Regions from separate parts of the Streptomyces sp. ATCC 21386 genome, predicted to be linked through region 2. Evidence: riboswitches for the same ligand, from Rfam matches in the RefSeq annotation. Region 2 holds a riboswitch; each other region holds the start of a gene.

What was found. Region 2 has a riboswitch for cyclic di-AMP ahead of GWK25_RS09610 (M23 family metallopeptidase). Riboswitches for the same ligand answer to the same signal wherever they lie in the genome.
Positions count from the first base shown of each region.
Region 1: it holds a riboswitch for cyclic di-AMP, as region 2 does, so the genes downstream of both, GWK25_RS27925 (M23 family metallopeptidase) here and GWK25_RS09610 (M23 family metallopeptidase) in region 2, are expected to answer to the same signal.
Region 3: it holds a riboswitch for cyclic di-AMP, as region 2 does, so the genes downstream of both, GWK25_RS37495 (transglycosylase family protein) here and GWK25_RS09610 (M23 family metallopeptidase) in region 2, are expected to answer to the same signal.
Region 4: it holds a riboswitch for cyclic di-AMP, as region 2 does, so the genes downstream of both, GWK25_RS40690 (M23 family metallopeptidase) here and GWK25_RS09610 (M23 family metallopeptidase) in region 2, are expected to answer to the same signal.

Region 1 is NZ_JAAVVL010000001.1:6,502,583-6,508,498, reverse strand. It holds gene GWK25_RS27940 (DUF6126 family protein) at 1-60, shown strand, start outside; gene GWK25_RS27935 (tyrosine-protein phosphatase) at 87-884, opposite strand; gene GWK25_RS27930 (alpha-galactosidase) at 1,141-3,216, shown strand; cyclic di-AMP (ydaO/yuaA leader) riboswitch at 3,519-3,677, shown strand; gene GWK25_RS27925 (M23 family metallopeptidase) at 3,682-4,716, shown strand; gene GWK25_RS27920 (SGNH/GDSL hydrolase family protein) at 5,050-5,835, shown strand.
Region 2 is NZ_JAAVVL010000001.1:2,212,014-2,217,929, reverse strand. It holds gene GWK25_RS09620 (HPr family phosphocarrier protein) at 1-269, shown strand, start outside; gene GWK25_RS09615 (GntR family transcriptional regulator) at 438-1,142, opposite strand; gene GWK25_RS09610 (M23 family metallopeptidase) at 1,348-2,136, opposite strand; cyclic di-AMP (ydaO/yuaA leader) riboswitch at 2,149-2,323, opposite strand; gene GWK25_RS09605 (pitrilysin family protein) at 2,527-3,915, opposite strand; gene GWK25_RS09600 (pitrilysin family protein) at 3,912-5,288, opposite strand; gene GWK25_RS09595 (DNA topoisomerase (ATP-hydrolyzing) subunit A) at 5,671-5,916, shown strand, end outside.
Region 3 is NZ_JAAVVL010000001.1:8,755,670-8,761,585, forward strand. It holds gene GWK25_RS37480 (DUF501 domain-containing protein) at 1-177, opposite strand, end outside; gene GWK25_RS37485 (septum formation initiator family protein) at 236-718, opposite strand; gene eno (phosphopyruvate hydratase) at 830-2,116, opposite strand; gene GWK25_RS37495 (transglycosylase family protein) at 2,555-3,232, opposite strand; cyclic di-AMP (ydaO/yuaA leader) riboswitch at 3,237-3,436, opposite strand; gene GWK25_RS37500 (transglycosylase family protein) at 3,619-4,662, opposite strand; gene GWK25_RS37505 (cytochrome P450) at 4,868-5,916, opposite strand, start outside.
Region 4 is NZ_JAAVVL010000001.1:9,480,539-9,486,454, forward strand. It holds gene GWK25_RS40685 (cysteine hydrolase family protein) at 1-468, opposite strand, end outside; gene GWK25_RS40690 (M23 family metallopeptidase) at 658-1,719, opposite strand; cyclic di-AMP (ydaO/yuaA leader) riboswitch at 1,730-1,890, opposite strand; gene GWK25_RS40695 (PP2C family protein-serine/threonine phosphatase) at 2,201-3,304, opposite strand; gene ribA (GTP cyclohydrolase II) at 3,465-4,124, opposite strand; gene GWK25_RS40705 (MarR family winged helix-turn-helix transcriptional regulator) at 4,368-4,910, opposite strand; gene GWK25_RS40710 (dihydrofolate reductase family protein) at 4,959-5,916, shown strand, end outside.

The DNA of each region.
Region 1 (5,916 bases), 4.3 Mb from region 2:
GTCGGCCATGTCTTCGCGGCCTTCATCTATCTGCTGTTCGAGGTGGGCGCCAACCAGTAGCTAGTCACCGGCCGCGGGCCAAGGCCCTAGTCGAGCAGGCGCTCGCGCAGTCGCTCCCGGATCTCCGGGGTGACCTCAAGGCCCTGCTCCAGATACGTGTCCACGTCCCCCCAGGTCTCCTCGACGGTGTCGAGGGCCGCCTGGAGGTACTCGGCGCGGGCGTCGAAGAGCGGGCTCAGCAGCTGCATGACCTCGGGGGAGTAGGCGCTCGCGGCGCTGCTGCTGCGGTGCACCTTGTAGCGGCGGTGCTTGGCGTTCGACTCCAGGTAGTCGGCGACGATGGCCTCGCGTTCCACACCGAGCGCGAGCAGTGTGATGGCGACGGAGAGGCCCGCGCGGTCCTTGCCCGCCGCGCAGTGCATCAGCGCGGGCACGCTGTCCTCGGCCAGCGCGTGCAGCACCCGGGAGTGCTCGGCCGTGCGGTCCTTGATGATCCGCCGGTAGGAGGCGATCATCCGGCCGGCCGCCTTGCCGTCGTCCAGCAGCTCCCGCAGCTGGTCCAGGTCACCGTCGCGGACCATCTTCCAGAACTCGGCACCGTCCGCCGGGTCGCTCAGCGGCAGGTTCACATTGAGGACGCCGGGCAGCTCGACGTCCGGGCCCTCCAGCTTCTGATCGGCCGCGTTACGGAAGTCGAAGACCGTGTGCAGGCCCAGGGAGGCCAGGAACGCGGCGTCCTCGTCGGTCGCGTGCGCCAGGTGGCCGCTACGGAACAGCACCCCGTGACGCACCCGACGGCCGTCCACGGTCGGCAGACCGCCCACATCGCGGAAATTGCGCACTCCGGTCAGTTCGGGCTCGGTCGACGGGATCTGCTGCGTCACTGGGGCTCCCTCCCATCCGGCCGTCCGCGCGGGCCGCCGACGGCCGCGCACTCGGCATCGAGGCGCGCACTCGACGATACGACATGGGTGCGTACAGCAATGAGTTGTCCACAGCCGCGCGCGGGAGCCCCGAGGGGTTGTCCACAGGCCGCTGCGCCGACGTCTCGGCGTTTGTCCACAGGCGCCGTCGAGCGCCCGCGGCGACCTGCGATGATGTCGGAACCCGATCGCACCTGTTCGAATCTGTGAGGGCTTGATGTTGGACATCGGAACTGACGGCCGGACCTGGCTTCTCAGCGGACCAGGGAGCAGCTATGCCCTGCGGCTCACCGAGAACGACGAGTTGCTGCACCTGCACTGGGGTCCCCCGATCACCCTCGCGGACGCCGAGGAGCTGGCCGCGCGGCAGCGGCTGCCGTACCGGCCCTTCGAGGCCCCGGTCGACGGACACGAGGAGTACCCCGTCGAGGGCGGACCTCGCTTCACCCGCCCCGCGCTCTCCGTGCGCACGGACAAGCGGCGCGGCACCGAGTGGACCTTCCAGGAGTACGAGGCCGACGGCGACGAGCTGCGGCTGCGCTTCACCGACGACGGACTCCGGATCACCCTGCACTACCGGATGCGCGACGACGTGGTCGAGCGCTGGGTGACCCTCGTCAACGAGGGCCCGGCGGCGGAGCTGCTGCGGGCCGACTCGGCGACCTGGACGCTGCCCCGGCGTGAGGAGGACACCTGGCGTCTCTCCCAGCTGCACGGGCGGTGGGCGGCCGAGTCCCGGCTCGTGCGCGCCGACCTCACCTACGGCGAGAAGGTCCTCGGCAGCCGGCGCGGACACACCGGGCACCAGCACCTGCCCTGGGTCGCCCTCGACACCGACGCCACCGAGGAGCGCGGCGAGGTCTACGGCTGTGCCCTCGGCTGGTCGGGTTCCTGGCGGATCGCTGTGGCCCAACTTCCGGACGCCCGCGTGCAGATCACCGGCGGCGCCGGCTACGACGAGTCCGGACTGCTGCTGTTGGAGACGGGCGGTACGTTCACCACGCCCGTCTTCGCCGGCCTGTGGAGCGACTCCGGCTTCGGCGGGGCGAGCCGCGCCTGGCACGCGTACCAGCGGGCGTATGTCATCCCGGACGCGGACCGGGACCGGCCGGTGCTCTTCAATTCCTGGGAGGCCACGGAGTTCGACATCTCCGAGGAGCAGCAGGGGGCGCTCGCACGGCGGGCCGCGGCGATCGGGGTCGAGCTGTTCGTCGTGGACGACGGCTGGTTCGGGGCGCGGACCAGCGACCGGGCCGGCCTCGGCGACTGGACCCCCAATCCGGACCGTTTCCCGAAGGGGCTGGGGCCGCTCGCCGAGCAGGTGCACGCCCTCGGGATGCAGTTCGGCATCTGGGTCGAGCCGGAAATGGTCAACCCGGACAGTGAGCTGTACCGGGCGCACCCCGAGTGGGCACAGTTCCAACCGGGGCGAAAGCGGACGGAACTGCGTAATCAACTCGTACTCAATCTCGCGCGCGAGGACGTCCAGGAATACCTCTGGGAGCGGCTCGACACCCTCCTGTCCAGCGCCCCGATCGACTATGTGAAGTGGGACTTCAACCGCTGCTTCACCGACGCCGGCTGGCCCGGCGAGCCCTATCCGCAGAAGCTGTGGGTGGAGCACGTGCACGCCTTCTACGCCCTGCTGGACCGGCTGCGGGCCGCGCACCCGGGGGTCGCGTTCGAGTCGTGCTCGGGTGGCGGCGGCCGGATCGACCTCGGGGTCCTGGCGCGGACGGACCAGGTGTGGACCTCCGACAACACCGACCCGCTCGACCGGCTCGCCATCCAGCACGGCTTCAGCCAGATCCATCCCGCCCGGAGCATGGCCGCGTGGGTCACCGACAGCCCGAACAACCAGCTCAACGGGCGGGTCAGCTCGCTGCGGTTCCGGTTCGTCAGCGCGATGGCGGGTGTGCTCGGCGTGGGCGGCGACCTCACGGAGTGGAGCGAGGCGGAGCTCGCCGAGGCCCGGGAGTGGGTGGAGCTGTACAAGGAGATCCGGCCGGTCGTGCAGCGGGGCGACCTGTACCGACTGCGGCCGCCGACGGGAGGGCTGAGCGCCGTGGAGTACGTCCAGGATGACGAGGTGGTCGTCCTCGCGCTGCTCCAGGCCCAGCACTACGGAGAGCCGCTCGCCCCGCTCCGGCTGCGCGGGCTGGACCCGGCGGCGACGTACGAGTGCCGCGAAACGGGCGAAACGTACCGAGGTGCCGTGCTGACGCACCATGGATTGCCGACGGGGCTGCGTGGCGACTTCGATGCGAAGGTTATCCGCCTGCGTCGCACTTGAGCGATCTGTCCGAAATGGAGCTGTAATTCCAACAAGCCCCGGAATAAAGCCTACTGGGCCGTAAGCGCGTGAGCAGCGTCATATTCGTGACGTTCCGTTGCCGTCATGTCCACGTAATTCGCGCTGATTTCCAGGGAGGTTGGAATACGCGCTAGACCGTTCATTGACGGAGCGTGATGGCGGATTGAAGTAAGGATCAGGGAGGAAGACGCACAGAAAGTCCCCATGGTTGTTTCTGTGGGCACAAGTCGCTTACGTTCGGCGTCAATCCGGACGGACGCCCAATCCTGCCGCCGACCGGAGCCGCGTACCGACCCGATCCACGGCAGGAGCGGGGGACCCACAGGAATCACCGCCTGTTCCGGTCTCCGGAACGGCTAGGGGTAAAGCCGTGCGCAAACACGGCCGGACATCTCCAGTCCGCACCCGACAGCTCACCTCGCAGGCGCCGGAGAGGAATTCGTCATGCCCGCGAAGGGTAAGCACCGCCGTCCGAAGTCCCAGCGCTTCACCCGCTCGATCGCCGCCGCCGGGACCGGTGGCGCGGCGCTCGCGCTGCCGTTGATCGGGGCCGCAGGCGCCCACGCCGCGACCCCGAGCGGCACCGTCTCCGGTGTCTCCGAGAAGGCGACCACGATCGCCGCCGAGAAAGCCGCGGCCGAGGCGGGCGCGCGGATCGAGCAGGCCGAGAAGGCCGCGCAGGCGGAGAGAACCGCCACCAAGAAGGCGGCTCCCAAGACCTACTCGGTCAAGGTCGGCGACTACCTTGCGAAGATCGCGGACGAGCAGGACGTCGAGGGGGGCTGGAAGCGGCTGTACTCGGACAACCGCGAGGCGGTCGGCTCCGACCCCTCGCTCATCCACCCGGGGCTGAAGCTCACCATCGGTGAGCGGGCCGCGTCGAGCGAGACGTCGCGCTCCTCCTCCAAGCCGCAGCTGTCGCAGTCCTCGAAGCCCGCCGAGTCCTCGAAGCCCGCCGAGTCCTCCAAGCCCGCCGAGTCCTCGAAGTCCTCGGGTGCGGCGAAGCAGGAGTCGAAGGACACTCAGGCGTCGACCTCCACGGGGAGCGGCCAGTCCTCGACGTCCAACGCCTCCGGCTTCAGCCGGCCCATCCTGAGCGCGACCGTCGGTACCGCGTACAAGACCGCCGGCAGCATGTGGTCCAGCGGCTACCACACGGGTGTCGACTTCGTGGCCCCGACCGGGACCAGCCTCAAGGCCGTGGGCGCGGGCACCGTCGTCTCGGCCGGCTGGGGCGGCGCGTACGGCAACCAGGTCGTCATCAGGCTCGCCGACGGCTACTACGCCCAGTACGCCCACCTGTCCTCGATCTCCGTCTCCGCCGGCCAGGCCGTGAGCGGCGGCCAGCAGATCGGCCTCTCGGGCGCGACCGGCAACGTCACCGGACCGCACCTCCACTTCGAGATGCGCACCAGCCCGAACTACGGCTCGGACATCGACCCGCTGGCGTACCTCCGTTCGAAGGGCGTCGGCATCTGATCCCGCCGCCGCGCCCGCCGAAGGCCGGACCCCCTGACCGGGGTCCGGCCTTCGGCGTTCCCCGGGGGCTGCGGGCGTGCGACCGTCGCGTGCGGTTTGGGCCGTGGCGGCTTCATGATCACCGTGTTGTGCGGTGGTGGAGTGGAGTGACTTCCGGTTCGAGGGCTTCGGGGTGTGGAGGCTCCACTGACGGGGCCCGGGTATTCCGGGTTGACCGACACTTGACACGTGGTCTATCTCACCGTCCGTCAAGCCCTTGTTACGGTCGCGTAGGTCACATCCGAAGGTGAATCATGGCCCGATGTGACAGACGATTCGAAGGGCAGCAGAGCAATGATCGGGTCGTACGTGGCGCTGGGGGACAGCTTCACCGAGGGCGTCGGCGATCCCGGGCCCGACGGGCGGTTCGTCGGCTGGGCCGACCGTTTCGCGGTGCTTCTCGCGGACCGGTTGCCCGAGGGCGACTTCGACTACACCAACCTGGCCGTGCGGGGGAAGCTCCTCGACCAGATCGTGGAGGACCAGGTGCCGAGGGCGCTGGAACTCGCCCCCGATCTGATCTCCTTCTGCGCGGGCGGCAACGACATCATCCGGCCGGGCACCGATCCCGACGAGGTCGCGGAGCGGTTCGAGCGGGCGGTCGTCAGGCTCACCTCGGCCGTCGGCACGGTCATGGTGACGACCGGGTTCGACACCCGTGACGTGCCGGTGCTGAAGCATCTGCGGGGCAAGATCGCCACGTACAACCTGCATGTCCGGGCCATCGCCGACCGGTACGGGTGCCCCGTGCTGGACCTGTGGTCGCTGAAGACGGTGCAGGACCGGCGGGCCTGGGACCTGGACCGGCTGCATCTCTCCCCGGAGGGCCACACGCGGGTCGCTCTGCGGGCAGGGCAGGTGCTGGGGGTCGAGGTTCCGGCGGATCCCGATCAGCCGTGGCCGCCGTTGCCGCCGCGCGGGACGCTGGAGATGCGGCGGGACAACATCCAGTGGGCGCGGGAGTATCTGGTGCCGTGGATCGGCCGGCGGCTGCGGGGGGAGTCCTCCGGGGACCATGTGACGGCGAAGGGGCAGCTGTCGCCGGACGACATCAGGTTGCGGATCGAGACGGTGGCTTGAGGGCGGCCGAGTTCGTGGCTTGAGGGACGAGCGGTGGCCTGAGAAACCTGGTGCCGCGGCAGGCAACGTTCGCCCGTCAAG
Region 2 (5,916 bases):
GCGTCAACGTCGGCTGGGCCGAGGGCCTCCACGCCCGCCCCGCATCCATCTTCGTCCGGGCCACCACGGCCTCCGGTATCCCCGTGACGATCGCCAAGGCCGACGGCAACCCCGTCAACGCGGCCTCCATGCTCGCGGTCCTGGGCCTCGGCGCCCAGGGCGGCGAGGAGATCGTGCTCGCCTCCGACGCCGAGGGCGCGGACGTCGCGCTCGACCGTCTGGCGAAGCTCGTCGCCGAGGGGCTGGAAGAACTCCCCGAGACGGTCTGAGCGACCAGGTAACCCGAGCGGAAAGGCCTGAAAGGCCACCCCCGCACACATCGAAGGGCTCGTCCATTTTATCGGACGGGCCCTTCGCATTTACCTCTTATTTCCGGTCTGCGGGCAGCAGAAAAAATGCCCCTCGGAATTCTTCCCTCTTTGTATACGGCGTACGTGTTAATGCCGCAGGCTCGGCATGTTTACGGGGTGTTGCGAAGTCCTCACACGCTCCGGACGCTCCGCCCCGCCGCCCCCGGCCGGAAATCGGAGCCGGTGCGCGGCGGTGGCCCGCTCGGTGTGCAGGGACGTGATCGTCCGGGCCCGGTCGCTGTCGCCGCGCGCGACCGCGTCCACGATGCTGCCGTGCTCCGCCCACGACTCCACGGGGTCGGACGGCGCCTCCACCGCGTACATCCAGGCGATCTTGTGCCGCAGCTGGGCGAGTGTCGAGGTCAGGGCAGGGCTGCCGGACGCCTGTGCGAGCGTCTCGTGGAACCAGCCGCCCAGGGAGCGCAGATCCTCGCTGTTGCCCCTCCTGGCCCGCTCCTGGCCCAGCCTGACCAGGCCGCGCAACACCTTGAGGTGCGCCTCCGTACGGCGCTGCGCGGCGCGGGCGGCCCCCAGGGGCTCCAGCAGCATGCGCATCTCCAGCAGGTCGGCAGCCTCCTGCTCGGTCGGCTCGGCGACGCACGCGCCCGCGTGCCGACGGGTCACCACGAACCCCTCGGCCTCCAGCGTGCGCAGGGCCTCGCGCACGGGCACCCGGCTGACGCCGTACCGGCGGGCGAGCAGTTCCTCGGTGAGCCGGCTGCCGCGCTCGTAGACACCCGCGACGATGTCATCACGGATCGCCGTGCATACCGAGTGCGCCGGAATACGCATGACCGACCTCCGCCTTAATCCCCGTGAAACGTCGATGATTGACGTGTGTTCCAGCGACTCTATTGCAGCGGGCGGGAATTTCCGATGGCGGACCGGAATCCGAGGATATTTTTTGGACAGGAGCTACGTCACACGGCGGGTATGCGCGAACGAGGAAAGCCCCGGCTCGGTGAGCCGGGGCCTCCAGGGAAGCGTCGGGTACGCGTCAGACGTTCACGCCGTGCGAACGCAGGTACGCGGCGGGGTCGATGTCCGAGCCGTACTCGGCCGTCGTCCGGGCCTCGAAGTGCAGGTGCGCCCCGGTGACGTTGCCGGTCGCCCCGGAGAGGCCTATCTGCTGCCCCGGGGTGACCGTCTGGCCGACGGAGACGCCGATGGACGACAGGTGGCCGTACTGGGTGTAGGTGCCGTCGTTCATCTTGATGACGATGTTGTTGCCGTAGGCACCGCCCCAGCCCGCCTCGACGACGGTGCCGGCGCCGACCGCGAGGACGGCCGTGCCGGACGCGGCGTGGAAGTCGACACCGGTGTGGCTGCCGGAGGACCAGACGGCACCGCCGGTCTTGTAGCCGGTGGAGATGTAGGAGCCGCTGATGGGGGCGACATAGGCGTTGAGGCGCTCACGCTCGGCCGCGCGGGCGGCGCGGGCCTTGATCTCCTCGCGCTCCTTGGCGGCGGCACGTTCCTGCTCGGCCTTCTCGGCGGCGGCCTTCCTGGCCTCCTCCTGTGCCTTCTTCTTCACCGCGGCCACCTCGGCCGCCTGCTCCTGGGCGGCGGCCTGGGCGTCGACCTGGTCGGCGACCGTGTCGCCGAGGGTGATGATCTGGTTCAGGCCGGTCTGCTCGACGGCGGGCTCCTCCGCGGCGAGCGCGGGGCCGGCCAGGGTGCCGAAGACGCCGGTGGTGGTGAGAGCGGCCACGCCCACGTTCCTCGTGGTCGCGCGCTGCACACGGCTCGGACGGCGGTGCTTCCCGGGGGCGCGGGTGAACGCCATGAAGTGGCTGGTCCTTTCCTTCCTTCTCGCCTACCGGGTTAGCTGACGGGTTCGGAGCAGGAAGGTCTCCTACGGCCACCCCTCGTTTCGCGTCGCTCCGCGAAGGGCACCCGATTCACCCCAGGGACTGTGATGGGTCCCCGGCTCCCCTGGCTCGCGCCATGTGGGGACTCGGCGATGACTGTCCGGTGCCGCGGCTGCGGCGAACTTCTGACGAACAGCCGGACCGACGCTAAGTGGGACGTCTTCGAAATAACAAACGGATCACAGGATTTGTTAACTACGCCACAGGGCAGACACACAACCTCCGCCATCAATACGGACAAACAGGGGCCCTGGTGACTGTTCCGTCACCAGGGCCCCACTGACACGCGTCCGTCCGGTCGCCCCCTACTCGGCCGGGACGACGGTGACTTCGCCGATTCCGAGGGCCCTGACGGGCTCCTCGATCTGCGCTGCGTCCCCGACGAGGACGGTCACCAGACGGTCCACCGGGAAGGCGCTCACGGCCGCCGCGGTGGCCTCCACGGTGCCGGTGGCGGCGAGTTGGCGGTACAGCGTCGACTGGTAGTCGTCCGGCAGGTACTGCTCGACCTGGTCGGCCAGCGTGCTCGCCACGGCCGCGGCCGTCTCGAACTTGAGGGGTGCCACCCCGACGAGGTTCTGCACGGCGACGTCGCGCTCGGCGTCGGTCAGGCCCTCGGCCGCGAGGGTGCGCAGCACCGTCCACAGGTCATCGAGCGCCGGACCGGTGTTGGGGGTGTCGACGGAACCGCTGATGGCGAGCATCGAGATGCCCGAACCGTCGGGCGCGGCCCGCAGCACCTGGCCGAACGCCCGCACGCCGTAGGTGTAACCCTTCTCCTCGCGCAGGACGCGGTCCAGGCGGGAGGTGAGGGTGCCCCCGAGGCAGTAGGTGCCGAGCACCTGCGCCGGCCACACGCGGTCGTGCCGGTCGGCGCCGACGCGGCCGATGAGCAACTGGGTCTGCACGGAACCGGGCCGGTCCACGATGATCACGCGCCCCGTGTCGTCGGCGGTCACCGACGGCACGGGCCGCGGCGCGCCCGGGGAACCGGTCCAGGCGCCCAGGGTGTCGGCGAGCAGGGCGTCGAGGTCGACGCCAGTGAGGTCGCCGACGACCACGGCGGTGGCCGTCGCGGGGCGCACGTGGCGCTCGTAGAAGGCGCGTACGGCCGCGGAGTCGATGCCCTCGACGGTCTCCTCGGTGCCCTGGCGGGGCCGCGACATCCGGGAGGTGGCCGGGAACAGCTGCCGGGACAGCTCCTTGGCGGCCCGGCGGCCCGGGTTGGCCGTCTCGTGCGGGATCTCGTCGAGCCGGTTGGCCACCAGCCGCTCGATCTCCGCGTCCTCGAACGCCGGCGCCCGCAGGGCGTCGGCGAGCAGGCCGAGGGCCTTCTCCAGCCGCGACACCGGCACTTCGAGGGACAGCCGCACACCGGGGTGGTCGGCGTGCGAGTCGAGGGTGGCGCCGCAGCGCTCCAGCTCGGCGGCGAACTCCTCTGCCGTGTGCTTGTCGGTGCCCTCGGAGAAGGCCCTGGTCATGATGGTGGCGACGCCCTCGATGCCGGCGGGCTCGGCGTCCAGGGGAGCGTCGAGGAGCACCTCCACCGCGACGACCTGCTGGCCGGGCCGGTGGCAGCGCAGCACGGTCATGCCGTTGTCCAGGGTGCCGCGCTCGGGCGCCGGGAACGCCCAGGGCCGGGCCTCGCCGGCCTGCGGCTGCGGGTGGAAGTCCATGGTCGCGAGCTCGGTCACTTCGCCGACTCCTCGGTCTCGTCGGTGGTTTCGGCGGCCTCGGCCGCGGCGGTCTCCTCTTCGGCGCTCTCTTCGCCCGCGACGGGCTCGTAGACGAGCACCGCGCGGTTGTCGGGCCTCAGGCGGGCCTTGGCGATCTCCTGGACCTCGTCGGCCGTCACCTCCAGGACCCGGTCGACGGCCGTCAGGGCGAGCTTCGGGTCGCCGAACAGGACCGCGTAGCGGCACAGTTCGTCGGCGCGGCCCGCGACCGTGCCGAGCCGGTCCAGCCACTCGCGCTCCAACTGAGCCTGGGCGCGCTCCATCTCCTCGGCCGTGGGGCCCTCGGCCGCGAACCGGGCCAGCTCCTCGTCGACGGCGGCCTCGATGACGGGCACCTCGACGTCGCCGGAGGTCTTCACGTCCATCCACGCCATGGAGGGGGCTCCGGCGAGCCGCAGCAGCCCGAAGCCGGCCGTGACGGCCGTGCGGTCACGGCGTACGAGCCGGTTGTAGAGGCGGGAGGACTCGCCGCCGCCGAGGATGGTGAGTGCCAGGTCGGCCGCGTCGCACGCGCGCGTGCCGTCCTCCGGCAGCCGGTAGGCGGCCATCAACGCGCGCGCGGGCACGTTCTCCTCGACGACCTCGCGCTGCTGCTCGCCCATGACATCGGGCAGCGCGCCGTCACGGGGCGCGGGCTTGCCGTCGTAGGACGGGATGGAGCCGAAGTACTTCTCGATCCACGCGAGCGTCTGCTCGGGGTCGATGTCGCCGACGACCGACAGGACCGCGTTGTTGGGCGCGTAGTAGGTCCGGAAGAACTGCTGGGCGTCCTCCAGGCTGGCCGCCTCCAGGTCCTCCATCGAACCGATCGGCGTGTGCCGGTACGGGTGGCCCTCGGGGTAGGCCAGGCGGAAGATCTTCTCGAAGGCGGTGCCGTAGGGCACGTTGTCGTACCGCTGGCGGCGCTCGTTCTTGACGACGGCCCGCTGGTTGTCCAGGTTCTTCTGGTCGAGCGCGAGCAGCAGGCTGCCCATGCGGTCGGCCTCCAGCCACAGCGCGAGCTCCAGCTGGTGGGTGGGCATGGTCTCGAAGTAGTTGGTGCGCTCCCAGCTGGTCGTGCCGTTCAGCGAACCGCCCGCGCCCTGGACCAGTTCGAAGTGGCCGTTGTCCTTGACCTGGCCGGAGCCCTGGAACATCAGGTGCTCGAAGAGGTGGGCGAGGCCCGTACGGCCCTCGACCTCGTGGCGCGAGCCGACGTCGTACCAGAGGCACACCGCGGCGACCGGGGTCAGGTGGTCCTCGGAGAGCACCACACGCAGGCCGTTGTCCAGGCGGTGCTCCCTCACTGTCAGGCCTTCGGAGCCGGCCTCGGCTGTGGCCGTGTGACCCATGGGCGGTACGTCCCTTCGATCGCTGTGCTGTGGTCGCGGAATCCGCGGTCTGTCCGAACGTGGAATCGTCGCGGAATCCGCTGTTTTCCTGCCGGTCCTGCCACTGTATGCAAGCGCGCGGACGCCTGGAGAAGTTCCCGGGGCCGGTACGCCGAGAGCGAGACGGCGGTTGCGGGCGACGGTCACTGGTTACAGTCGGCGCACGCCGTTGACGCGGCGGCCCGGGAGGGCGTGCCCGGCGGTCGGCGCCGGGTCGTGTCGGGCCTGTCAGTGCGGCAGTCCACAATGGTGCGCGTCAGATCCCGTTCACCTCCCGGTGAGAGTGAGCTGGAGACGTGAGCGCCCCGTAGGTGAGCGACCAGAAAAAGAGGAGCCGGCAGCGATGGCCCGCCGCAGCACGAAGACCCCGCCGCCCGACGACGCGTTCGAGGAGAAGATCCTCGACATCGACGTCGTCGACGAGATGCAGGGCTCCTTCCTGGAGTACGCGTACTCGGTCATCTACTCCCGAGCCCTGCCCGACGCCCGCGACGGCCTGAAGCCGGTGCACCGCCGGATCGTCTACCAGATGAACGAGATGGGTCTGCGCCCCGACCGCGGCTATGTGAAGTGCGCCCGCGTCGTCGGC
Region 3 (5,916 bases), 6.5 Mb from region 2:
GAAGGGCGTCCCGTCCGGCAGGCGCGGCGCCGTCTCGACGACGTCCGGCTGTCCGCAGGGGCAGCGGTGCGCGATGGCGCGCAGCCCGCGCGGCGGGCGCCCGAGCTGCTGCTGGAAGGCCTCGACGTCGGCGTCGGTCGGCTCGGTGCGCGGGGTGGGCGGCGGAGGGGTCTGCATAACCTGCTACTCAAGTCCTCGGTGTGGCTCATCGGTTGACGGTCACGAAGGTGGCCGTTCAGCTGTCGGCGGCGTCGGCCTTGTCGACCCCGTCCCAGACATTGGTGTACCAGGGACGGTCGGCCGCCCCCTGGTTCGTACGGGACTGCTTCGCCGCGTCCGGGTCGATCATCGTGTAACCGGTCTCGCCCGGCATCACATAGTGCAGCCGCTCGCGGATGCGCTGCTCGGCGTACGCGTCGTCCTGCCAGCGCGCCTTGAGGTCGCGCAACTCCTCGACCCGCTCGCGCGCCTCCTCCCGCTCCCGCTGCATGTCGGCGATCTCGGCGCGCTGGGAGACGTACTGCCTCATGGGATAGGCGAGCGCCACGATCATCGAACAGAGGACGAGGGCGAGCAGCGCGGCCCGGCCGGTCAGCCGGGAGCGGCGGACCTGGCGCTTGGCCTGGGAGCGGTAGACCCGGGCGGCCGTCTGCTCGCCGAGCACCTTCAGCCGGGTCGCGGTGGAGAAACGGTCCCGGTCCCGGTCCTTCACGGCCATGTCCCGCTTCCCCTTCCGCTTCTGCCTTCTCCGGCGCGCACGCACGTACGTCCCCGCACACGGTACGGGACCGGTACGGGGACGTACGTACGACGCTTCCTACTGTTGCCGTCAGCCCTTGAAACGGGGGAAGGCGCTGCGGCCGGCGTAGACCGCGGCGTCGTCGAGGATCTCCTCGATGCGCAGCAGCTGGTTGTACTTGGCGACGCGGTCCGAGCGGGCCGGGGCGCCGGTCTTGATCTGGCCGCAGTTCACGGCGACGGCGAGGTCGGCGATGGTGACGTCCTCGGTCTCGCCGGAGCGGTGGGACATCATGCACTTGAAGCCGTTGCGCTGGGCCAGCTCGACGGCGTCCAGGGTCTCGGTCAGCGAACCGATCTGGTTGACCTTGACCAGCAGGGCGTTGGCGGAGCCCTCCTCGATGCCGCGGGCGAGACGCTCGGGGTTGGTGACGAAGAGGTCGTCGCCGACGATCTGGACCTTGTCGCCCAGCTTGTCGGTGATGGTCTTCCAGCCGGCCCAGTCGTCCTCGAACAGCGGGTCCTCGATGGAGACGAGCGGGTACGACGCGACGAGGTCGGCGTAGTACTCGGTCATCTCGGCGGCGGAGCGCTCCTTGCCCTCGAAGGTGTAGACGCCGTCCTTGTAGAACTCGGAGGCGGCGACGTCGAGCGCCAGGGCGATCTGCTCGCCGGGGGTGTAACCGGCCTCCTTGATGGCCTCGATGATGAGGTCGAGGGCGGCGCGGTTGGACTCCAGGTTCGGGGCGAAGCCGCCCTCGTCGCCGAGACCGGTGGACAGGCCCTTGGTCTTCAGCACCTTCTTGAGGGTGTGGTAGACCTCGGCGCCCCAGCGCAGGGCCTCGGAGAAGGACTCCGCGCCGATGGGGGCGATCATGAACTCCTGGATGTCCACGTTGGAATCGGCGTGCGAGCCGCCGTTCAGGATGTTCATCATCGGAACGGGCAGCAGGTGCGCGTTCGGGCCGCCCAGGTAGCGGAAGAGCGGCAGGTCGCTGGCCTCGGAGGCGGCGTGGGCGACGGCGAGGGAGACGCCGAGGATGGCGTTGGCGCCGAGGGAGCCCTTGTTGTCGGTGGCGTCCAGGTCGAACATCGCCTGGTCGATGAGGCGCTGCTCGGTGGCGTCGTAGCCGACGAGCTCCGGGCCGATCTGCTCGATCACGGCGAGGACGGCCTTCTCGACACCCTTGCCGAGGTAGCGGTTGGGGTCACCGTCGCGCAGCTCGATGGCTTCGAAGGCACCGGTGGAGGCGCCGGACGGGACGGCGGCACGACCGGTGCTGCCGTCGTCGAGGCCGACCTCGACCTCGACGGTGGGGTTGCCTCGCGAGTCGAGGATTTCCCGGGCTACGACGACGTCGATGGACGGCACGAGCATCTCCTTCATGGGATGTGACGCGGAAGTGCGGGGCCCGCGGGCCTTGCGACTAGAGCCTAACCGCCCCGGGCGCGTCGGCAGCCGACCGACCGTCCCGTGGACAGACAGACGGTACCCATTGTTCCAGTCCGGAACAAAGGGGGGTGGGCGAGAAAGTGAACCGGAAGGGTCCGATGGGGCGGGCCCGAGGGGTGCACGGGCATGAAAAAACCCCGCCCCGGTGCGTACGGGGGAATGCGCACCGGGGCGGGGAGCCCGTGGGGACGGGGGGACGGCCTCACGGGGTCTTCACTACGGAGGACACGGATGTGAGCGGGCGGTGGTTCAGCTGGGAAGCGGCCCGATTTTCTCGGCCCAGCCGAACCCGCCCCGCCTGCCCGGCCATGGGGGCGGCCGTGGGGGCGGCAGGCGTGTGGTGGCCGTCGCCTACGCCAGGGGTCAGCTCAGGTGGAGCTGCTGGCCCGGGTAGATGAAGTCGGCATCGTCGATGATGTCCTTGTTCAGCTCGAAGAGCTTCTCCCAGCCACCCTTGACGTTCTTCTTCTCGGCGATGGTGCTGAGGGTGTCGCCGCTGACGACCTTGTACTCGCCGTCGCCCTTCTCGACCTTCTTGCCGGTCGGGGTCTCGACGGTGGCGCGCTCGGAGGAACGGGAGGCGCGGCTCTCCTCGCTGCTCTTCTCGGTGCTCTTCTGCGAGGAGCCGGAGTTCGAGGAGGAGGAGGCGGCGGCGCCGTCGTACGAGGCGCTGGACAGGCCCTTGCCGCAGACCGGCCAGGCACCCTCGCCCTGGCCCGCGAGGACCTTCTCGGCGATCGCGATCTGCTGGGCCTTGGTCGCCTGGTCGGCGGTGGAGGCGTACTGCGTGCCGCCGTAGCCGGCCCAGGTGGAGGCGGAGAACTGCAGACCGCCGTAGTAGCCGTTGCCGGTGTTGATGGACCAGTTGCCGCCGGACTCGCACTGGGCGACGGCGTCCCACTCGGAGGCGGTGGCGGCGGAGGCGCTGCCGGCGGCCATCAGCGGGGCGGCGACGGCGGCGGCGCCGGTGACACCGGCGACGGCGATGGCGCGAGCGGCCTTGGACGGACGACGGTGCTTGCCCTTGCTGGAAAACAGCATGGAGAGATCCCCTCACCGACGCCTGCGAGGTGAGCTGTCGGGTTCGGGCCGGTTGAGTTGCCCGGCCGCACCCGCTCGCCTCTCGGCTCACGTGGCGCGGCTTCACCCCGAGCCGGTTCCGGACGTACGCCCCCGAAGGGCCGCAACCACCGGACCCGGCACTTACCTTGGGTCCCCCGCTCCTGCCTACGGCGCTTGACGCGACGACTGTTCCTTGCGGCCGTTGGCAGGATTCGGCGTACCGACCGCAGGGGCCCGCTGTGGCGAGCGGTCACGACCGTAAACAGGTGATTGCCCGAATTTCAAAGACGATCAGGGGGTCTGTGATTCATCTCCCACAGAGATCAAAACGGGCATTCATGGGCGAAAGGTGACCCGAACTCTCGCTACTTTTCGCCCGTTTCGGCACCGACTTCGAGGGTCTGACCGGGCAGGATGAGGTCCGGATCGGTCCCGACCGTGGTCTCGTTCTCGGCGTACAGCTCGCGCCACCCACCGGTCAGGTCCAGCGAGTTGGCGATCCGCGTCAGGCTGTCGCCCGCACGGACGGTGTACGCGCCGTCCGCGGCCTCCCGCGCCGTGTCGCCGCCACGGGAGGCGTGACGGCCGGAGGGGGTGGCGTCGACGGCGCGAGGACCCTCGGCCCCGTCCGTGCCGGCCTCCGCGTCGGCGGCGGCGCTCTCGTCGGCGCTGGCGCCGCGGTGGCGGCCGGTGCCGGCCTCACTCTCGTCGACCGAAGAGCTGTCGCTCTGTGCAGACTTGTCTGACTTTGCACCCTCGGAGGTCGCGGAGTCGTCCGTGCCGGCCTCGGCCTTGGCGGAGCCGTCGGCGTCGCCGGAGGCGGAGCCGGCCGAGCCGGACCCGTCGGCCTTCCCGGCCGAAGTGGACGAATCAGATGAATCTGCCGAATCTGCCGAATCTGCTGAATCCGCCGAGTCGGAAGAATCCACGGAACCGGAGGAGTCGACCGAACCGGATGAATCAGATGATTCGGCGGAATCGCCCGACTTCGCCGAGTCGTCCGCGACGCCCGTGTCCACGTCGGCCGAACCGGAGTCGCCACCGAGGTTGTGCAGCAGACCGCACGTGGCCCAGACGCCGACGCCCTGGTCGGCGAGCACCTTCTCGGCGACGGCTATCTGCTGCGAACGGCTGGCCTGGTCGGCACTGGTCGCGTAGTCGAGGCCGCCGTACTTCTCCCAGTTCGCCTGGGTGAGCTGGAGGCCGCCGTAGCGCCCGTTCCCGGTGTCCGCGCTCCAGGAGCCACCGCTCTCGCACTCCGCCACCTGGTCCCAGGTGGTTCCGCTGGCCGCGCTCGCGCCGGTGGCGCCGAGCAGGGGGATCGCGATGGCCGAGCCGGTCACTCCGGCCGCGACGAGGAGGGCGGGTGCCTGACGGGGGCGACGGTGACGACCGTTCCCGGAGAGCATGCGGTTGCCTTTCACACGACAGCAGTGACCGGTGCGAAGGGAAGCGATGCCCCTTCGCACTGACGTGTGAACGTAGCCGCAGTCGATCAGTTGTCACAAGTTAATGCAGCGTAGATCACGTGAAGATCACAGAGTTGAGTGAGCGTCATTTTCCGCCATGGAATGCGGTAGTGCTACGGGCTGCCCGGGTACTACTACGTACCGTTCACGCGCCGCCCACGAACCGCCCCTGCGGGGTGAATTGCACCGGAAGCGTGCGCAATCCCCGCATGATGAGCCCCCCTCGCCATCTCAAATCGGTTGAATCCACCGCGAGTCGAAGGTCGGGGAGGCGGGTGAGGAGCGTCGCCAGCGCGGTCTGGCCTTCGAGGCGGGCGAGGGGGGCGCCGAGACAGTAGTGGATGCCGTGGCCGTAACCGAGGTGCTGGTTGTCACGGCGGGAGAGGTCGAGGGTGTCGGGGTCCTCGAAGCGGGCCGGGTCGCGGTCGGCGGCCGCGAGGACGACGAGGACGGGGTCGCCCGGGGCGATGTCCTGCCCGCCGACGGTGAGGGGGCGGGTCGCGAAGCGCCAGGTGGCGAGTTCCACGGGGCCGTCGTAGCGCAGGAGTTCCTCGACGCCGGTCTCGAGCAGCGCGGTCTCCCCCGCGGCGAGGGAGGTCTGGAGCCGGGAGCGCTGCTCGGGGTGGGTGAGCAGGGCGTAGGTGCCGTTGCCGATGAGGTTGACGGTCGTCTCGAAGCCGGCGAAGAGCAGGATGAACGCCATCGCCGCGGCCTCGTTCTCGGTGAGGTGCTCGCCGTGGTCGGAGGCGCGGATGAGGCCGGAGATGAGGTCCTCGCCGGGGGCGGGGTGCTCGGTGAGGGCGTCCCGCTTGCGGTGGATGAGGTCGGCGAGATAGCCGCGCATCTTCTTGACCGAGCGCGCGACACCGCCCCTCGGGCCGCCGCCGTGCCGGATCATCATGCCCGCCCAGTCCCGGAAGTCGTCCTGGTCCTCGCGGGGGACGCCGAGCAGGTCGCAGATGGCGTGGATGGGCAGGGGGAAGGCGAAGTCGTGGATGAGGTCTGCTTCGCCCGTCTCCGCGAAGCGGTCGATGAGCTGGTCGGTCAACTCCTGGACCCGCGGGGCGAACTCGGCGACGCGGCGGGGTGTGAACGCCTTGGAGACGAGGCGGCGGAGCCGCGTGTGGTCCGGCGGATCGATGTTGAGCAGATGGGTCATCAGCTCGGCCTTGCGCTCACCGGGGATGCCGGTCT
Region 4 (5,916 bases), 7.3 Mb from region 2:
ATCGGTGTCGAGGCAGCCGTCCGATAGGACGGTGACGCCGAAGTCCAGGTCGATGGCGCGCCACAGGGTGGACAGCACCACGGCGCTGGTGGCGATGCCGGTGAGGACGAGGCTGTCGATGTCGCGCGCCCTGAGCACCAGGTCGAGGTCGCTGCCCGAGAACGCGCTTCCCCGTCTCTTGGTGACCACGACCTCGCCCTGGCGGGGCACGACCTCGTCATGAATCTCGGTGCCGGGCTCGCCCTCGGTGAACAGGCCGGCCCGCACCACGTTCGCCATCACCTTGTTGCGCGGGCTGATCTCCGGAGCGCCCGGCCGTAACCCCATCACGACGTAGATCACGGGGATCTCGGCGGCCCGTGCTCCGTCGATCGCCCTGCGCAGGCGCGGCAGATAGCCGGACCCGTCGTCCGCGATGGCCACGACGTCGCGTTGGACGTCCATCACGAGAAGTGCGCTCTTCGCCATGTCTGCCGACCCTTCTGCGGGGGAGTTCTCGGGGAGCCGAGGGGAGCCGAGGGGACCCGGGGAGGTCCAGGGAGGTCCGGGGAGGTCCAGGGAGATCCAGGGAGGTCGGGGGCGTCACAGGGGACAAGACGAACGCCGCGTAGGCCCATGGGCGTACGCGGCGTCGTTGCTTCGGGGTGAGGCCGGCGGTTACGGGTTGAGGCCCTTGCTGCGGAGCCAGGCCGCCGGGTCGATGCCGCTGCTGGAGCCGCCGGGGTGAACCTCCATGTGGAGGTGGGCGCCCGTGACGTTGCCGGTGGCGCCGACGCGGCCGATGACGTCGCCGGTGGCGACCTTCTGGCCGACGCTCACGCCGATGGAGGACTGGTGGGCGTACCAGATCTCGGTGCCGTCATCGAGGGTGAGAACGGTCTTGTAGCCGTAGGAGCCCTCGTAGCCGGCCTGCGTGATGGTGCCGCTGTGGACGGCCTTGATGAGGGTGCCGGTGGGGGCCGCGAAGTCGAGGCCGGTGTGGTAGCCGGAGGACCAGTACGGGCCGGCCTGACCGAAGGTGGAGGTGAGCGTGTACGAGGAGGTGGGAAGGGCGAACTGCTTGGCCAGTGCGGCGAGACGCTCGGCTTCCTTCTTCGCCGCGGCCTCCTCCTCCGCCTTCTTCTTGGCGGCGGCCTCCTTGGCCTCGGCTTCCTTCTTCTCCTTGGCGGCCTGCTCGGCGGCCTTCTCCGCGGCGGCGGTCTGCGCGGCCTCGGCGGCAGCCTTGTCGAAGGCGTCCTGCTGGGACTCGGCCTGCGCCATGATGCGGGCGCGCAGCGCCTCTCCGGCGTCCGCGGTGCCCTGCTCGGTGTCGGCGGCGATCAGACCCGCGCTGCTGAGGGGGGAGGTGGAGCCCTCGGGCTCCGGCTCGTCGGCCTCGTCCTCGAAGACCGAGCCGACGTTCGGCATGTCGGGCATCGATATGGAGACGGGGGCCTTGCCGGACTGCGCGCTCGCCATCCCGGCACCGCTGACGGCGGCTATGACACCGACGCCGAGAACCGTGGAGCTACGGGCGAGTCCGTTACGGGCGAGTACGCCGGTCTTCTTGGCCACGCGGTGCCGACCGCGAACGGGGCGAAGGGAATCCTCGCTGGGGTTCCACTCCTGCCAGGGGCCCTCGTTGTCGCTGTTGTAGCTGCCGTAGCCGAACGTCTGGCTCTCGCCTTCACGTTGGGCCGGCACGAACGGGGCTTCGGTCGCGGACCGGTTCGACGCCACGTGGGCGTACTCCTTCCTTCCTTCTCGCCTACCGGGTTAGCTGACGGGTTCGGAGCAGGAAGGTCTCCTACGCGCGTAAACCGTCGTGCCTACTGCCACGGCGGTTTCCGTGCGATTCACCCCAGGGTGGTGGTTCCCCGGTTCCCTTGCGGGATTCGGCGCGTGAGCACGGAGCCGTCTCTTGTGACGGCTGGGACGACCGCGCTGCGTTATCGAACGTTAATAGACGCGAGCACTCCATTCCAAGCTGTTCTGCATGATCGTTCCGTTCTCCGCGCTGGACTTTACGGGTCATGAGGGGCCGAAAACGGGCGAGTTGACCTTGACTTGCGAGTAACAGTTGCCCTGACGTGACGTCAGTTCTTATACGGAGAACGGCGGGCCGGACACGCTCGGTGACATCTCCACCTCACGAACGTCGGACGATCACACCTCACGGACTTCGGGCGGCCACAGCTCACGGGCGGCGGACCGCCACAGCTCACGGGCGGCGGACCGCCAAGAGGGCCATGTCGTCCGTGGTGCGGTCGCCCGTGTGCCGGCGCACCTCCTCCGCGAGCGTCGTCAGCAGGGCGCCCGGGGCGGTGAACACCCGGCCAGAAAGGCGCGCGGCCGGGTCGTAGAAGACACCGTGCGCGTCGCGCGCCTCGGACAGACCGTCGGTGTAGAAGAGCAGCGTGGCGCCGGGCGGGAACCCGGTCTCCTCCGCGCGGTCCGGCCAGGTGCCCAGGTCGTCCATGCCGAGCGGCAGCGCGGGCTGCGGGGTGTCCAGGATGCACAGCGTGCCGTCGGCGTGCAGCAGCAGGGGCGAGGGGTGGCCCCGGTTGACGATCCGGGCGCGGACCGCGCCGTGCGGGAACTCCGCGAGCACGGCCGTCACGAACCCCTCGCGCTCCACCGCCACGTCCCTCCGTGCGGCCTCCCGCCGCGTCCCCTCCCGGGCCAGCGCCCGTTCCAGCCGTTGGGCCACCGCTTCGAGCGTCGCCTCCTGCTCGGCCGCCTCCCGGAACGCCCCGATCAGCACCGCCACCGCCGACACCGCTCCCAGTCCCTTGCCGCGTACGTCGCCGACGATGAGCCGTACGCCGTGGGGTGAGTCCTGCACCGCGTACAGATCGCCGCCGATCGACGCCCCGGCCTGCGCGGCCTCGTACCGCGCGGCGATCTCCAGCCCGCCGATCCGCTCCTGCGGCACCGGGAGCACGGCCCGCTGCGCCGCCTCGGCGATCTCCCGGGCGGTGGCGAGCCGGGCGTCGCTGCGGCGGACGAGGCGGTTGATCAGTACGGCCAGTACGGCGACGGTGGCCACCGTGGTGATCTCGGTGATCGCGTCTTCATGGCCCGCGTCGTCGTAGTAGAGGCGTACGCCGGTGATCCCGACCCCCGACGCGGCGCCGATAACCACCGTGCCGAACAGCGAGAAGAGCGGGGCCGCCACCAGGGGCGCGGCGGTGAAGAAGGGGACCGCGGTGAACTCGCGCGGCGTGAAGTGGTCGTAGAAGAGGCCGACGGCGATCAGCAGCACGGGAAGCGCACGGGCGAGCGTGCGGGCGTACGAGAACCGCCGCCCACCCGGCTCCCGCATGCCCTCCGCGTCCTCTCGCTGCCCCACGGCTACAGGGTTTCGGGGGGCGGCCGACACGGCGAGTCGGCGGGGCCGAGTGGGCTAGCGGGGAGACGGGGGGAGGGGCGCGGAGGGCGGGAAGGGGGCGGCGGGCGGGAAGGGGGCGGCGGGCGGGCGGGGCTCAGCCCGCCGAGAGGCCGGTCAGTCCTGTCGCGCCCGTCAGCTCGTGCAGGGGGAGCGTGTGCTGGGTCTGGAGGACCTTGGCGCGCAGGTAGCGGACGTTGTGGGCGGTGGTGAAGACGCCCGTGGGCACACGGTCGCGCACGGCCACGCCGAGGTCGCGCAACTGCTGCGCCTTGTCGGGGTTGTTGGAGAGCAGGTCCAGCTCGTCGATGCCGAGGGCACCCAGCATCTGGGCCGCCGCCGTGTAGTCGCGGGCGTCCTCCGGCAGCCCGAGCGCCGCGTTCGCCTCGTAGGTGTCGAGGCCCTGGTCCTGGAGGGCGTACGCGTCGAGCTTGTTGTACAGGCCGATGCCCCGGCCCTCCTGGCGGAGGTAGAGGAGGACGCCGCCGCGGTCGGCGATCCGCTCCACCGCCTCGCGCAGCTGCGGACCGCAGTCGCAGCGGGCCGAGCCGAACACGTCGCCGGTCAGGCACTCGGAGTGCAGCCGGACCAGCGGGGCCGTGCCGGGGGCGGGGTCGCCAAGGACGATCGCCAGGTGCTCCCGGCCGTCGACGAGGTCGTGGAAGGTGACCAGTTCGGCGTCGACGCCGTAGCCGTCGTGGAAGCGCAGCGGTACCCGGACGCGGGCACGCGGGGTGGCAGCGGGAAAGTCGGGCATGCGGGTTCTCCGGTCCTGGTGCGGGCGTCGCTGTGCTTCAGTTTTGAAGCACAGCGCTCGCAGCGACTCTAACCCGTGCTTCAAATTTAAAGCAACAGGATTGGGGATACGTCACATTCCCGTCACGCGAGCCCTTGGCCGCCCGTCACGCAAGCCCCTTGCTCGCCTGTCACACGCGTGACCCTGTTCGCCCGTCAGGCACGCGTGACCCTTGCTCGCCGTCACGCGCAACCCCCTCGGCCGTCACACGCGATTGCCCTCGTCCTGCTGGCCCGACGAGCAGGCGCGGCGGCGCCACGGAAGGTCGTCCGAGGCGGGGGCCGTCCGGGGATCCCCGCCCTGGATCGCCGTCGCGATGGTCGCGCAGATCTCCTCGAACTGGCCGATCTGCTCGGGGCTGAGATGGTCGAAGACGGCACGCCGCACCGTCTCGACATGGCCCGGCGCAGCGCGCTCCAGCAGGCTCATGCCCTCGTCGGTGAGGACGGCGACACTGCCGCGCCTGTCCCACTGGCAGTCCTCGCGCCGCACCACGCCGTCCTTCTCCAGCCTGGTCACGACGTACGTCAGCCGGCTGCGCGTGATCTTCAGCCGCTCGGCGAGCTCGGTCATCCGCATCCGGCGCTCCGGCGCTTCGGAGAGGCCGGCCAGTACCGAGTAGTAGAGGTGCGGCAGGCCGGCCTCCTGCTGGAGCTGCCGATCGAGCGCGTCCTCCAGGAGGGAACTCGCGGCGACGTAGGCGCGCCAGGCACGCTGTTCGTCGGGGGTGAGCCAGCGGGTCGTCATACGTACAGTGTAGTTATTGTTTAAAACTTGAACCAAGGGAGCGCGTTCATGCCCCAGCCCTACGTCCTGTTGTCCGCCGCCGTCTCCCTCGACGGCTTCCTGGACGACACCGGACCCGAGCGGCTGCTGCTCTCCGGCCCGGCCGACTTCGACCGGGTCGACGAGGTGCGCGCGGCCAGCGACGCCATCCTGATCGGGGCCGGCACCCTGCGTACCGACAACCCCCGGCTGCTGGTCAACTCCCCCGAGCGACGCGCGGCCCGGATCGCCGCGGGGCTCCCCGAGTACCCGTTGAAGGTCACGGTCAGCGCCTCCGGCGAACTCGATCCGGCGGCCCAGTTCTGGCACACCGGCGGCGAAAAGATCGTGTACACGACCGACAAGGGCGCGGCACGGCTGCACGGACTGGGCCTGCCGACGGGGCCGAACGGCGTGGCCGTGGTCTCCCTCGGCCCCGAGCTGGAGTGGACGGCCGTCCTCGACCACCTCGGAGACGTACGCGGTGTGCGCCGCCTCATGGTGGAGGGCGGCGGCCGGGTCCACACCCAGCTCCTGCAGCAGGGGCTCGCGGACGAGGTGCAGCTGGCCGTCGCACCGCTCTTCGTGGGCGAGGCGGACGCGCCCCGGCTGTTCGGGACGGGCGCCTACCCCGGAGGGCCGACGAGCCGGCTGCGGCTGCTGGAGACTCGGCCCGTCGGCGACATCGTCCTCATCCGCTACGCCCCCACCGTCCCCGGCACCGGCCCGGCCGTCTCCCCCGCCGACCGGCACTGGCTCGACCTCGCCTGCACCCTGGCCGCCGCCTGCCCGCCCTCGCGGACCGCGTTCAGCGTGGGGGCGGTCGTGGTCGCGGCCGACGGTACGGAACTGGCCCGCGGCCACTCCCGCGAGGGTGACGACCCCGTGGTCCACGCCGAGGAGGCCGCCCTCGCCAAGCTCGACCCCGCGGACCCGCGCCTCGCCACGGCCACGGTCTACAGCAGCCTCGAACCGTGCGCCCGCCGCG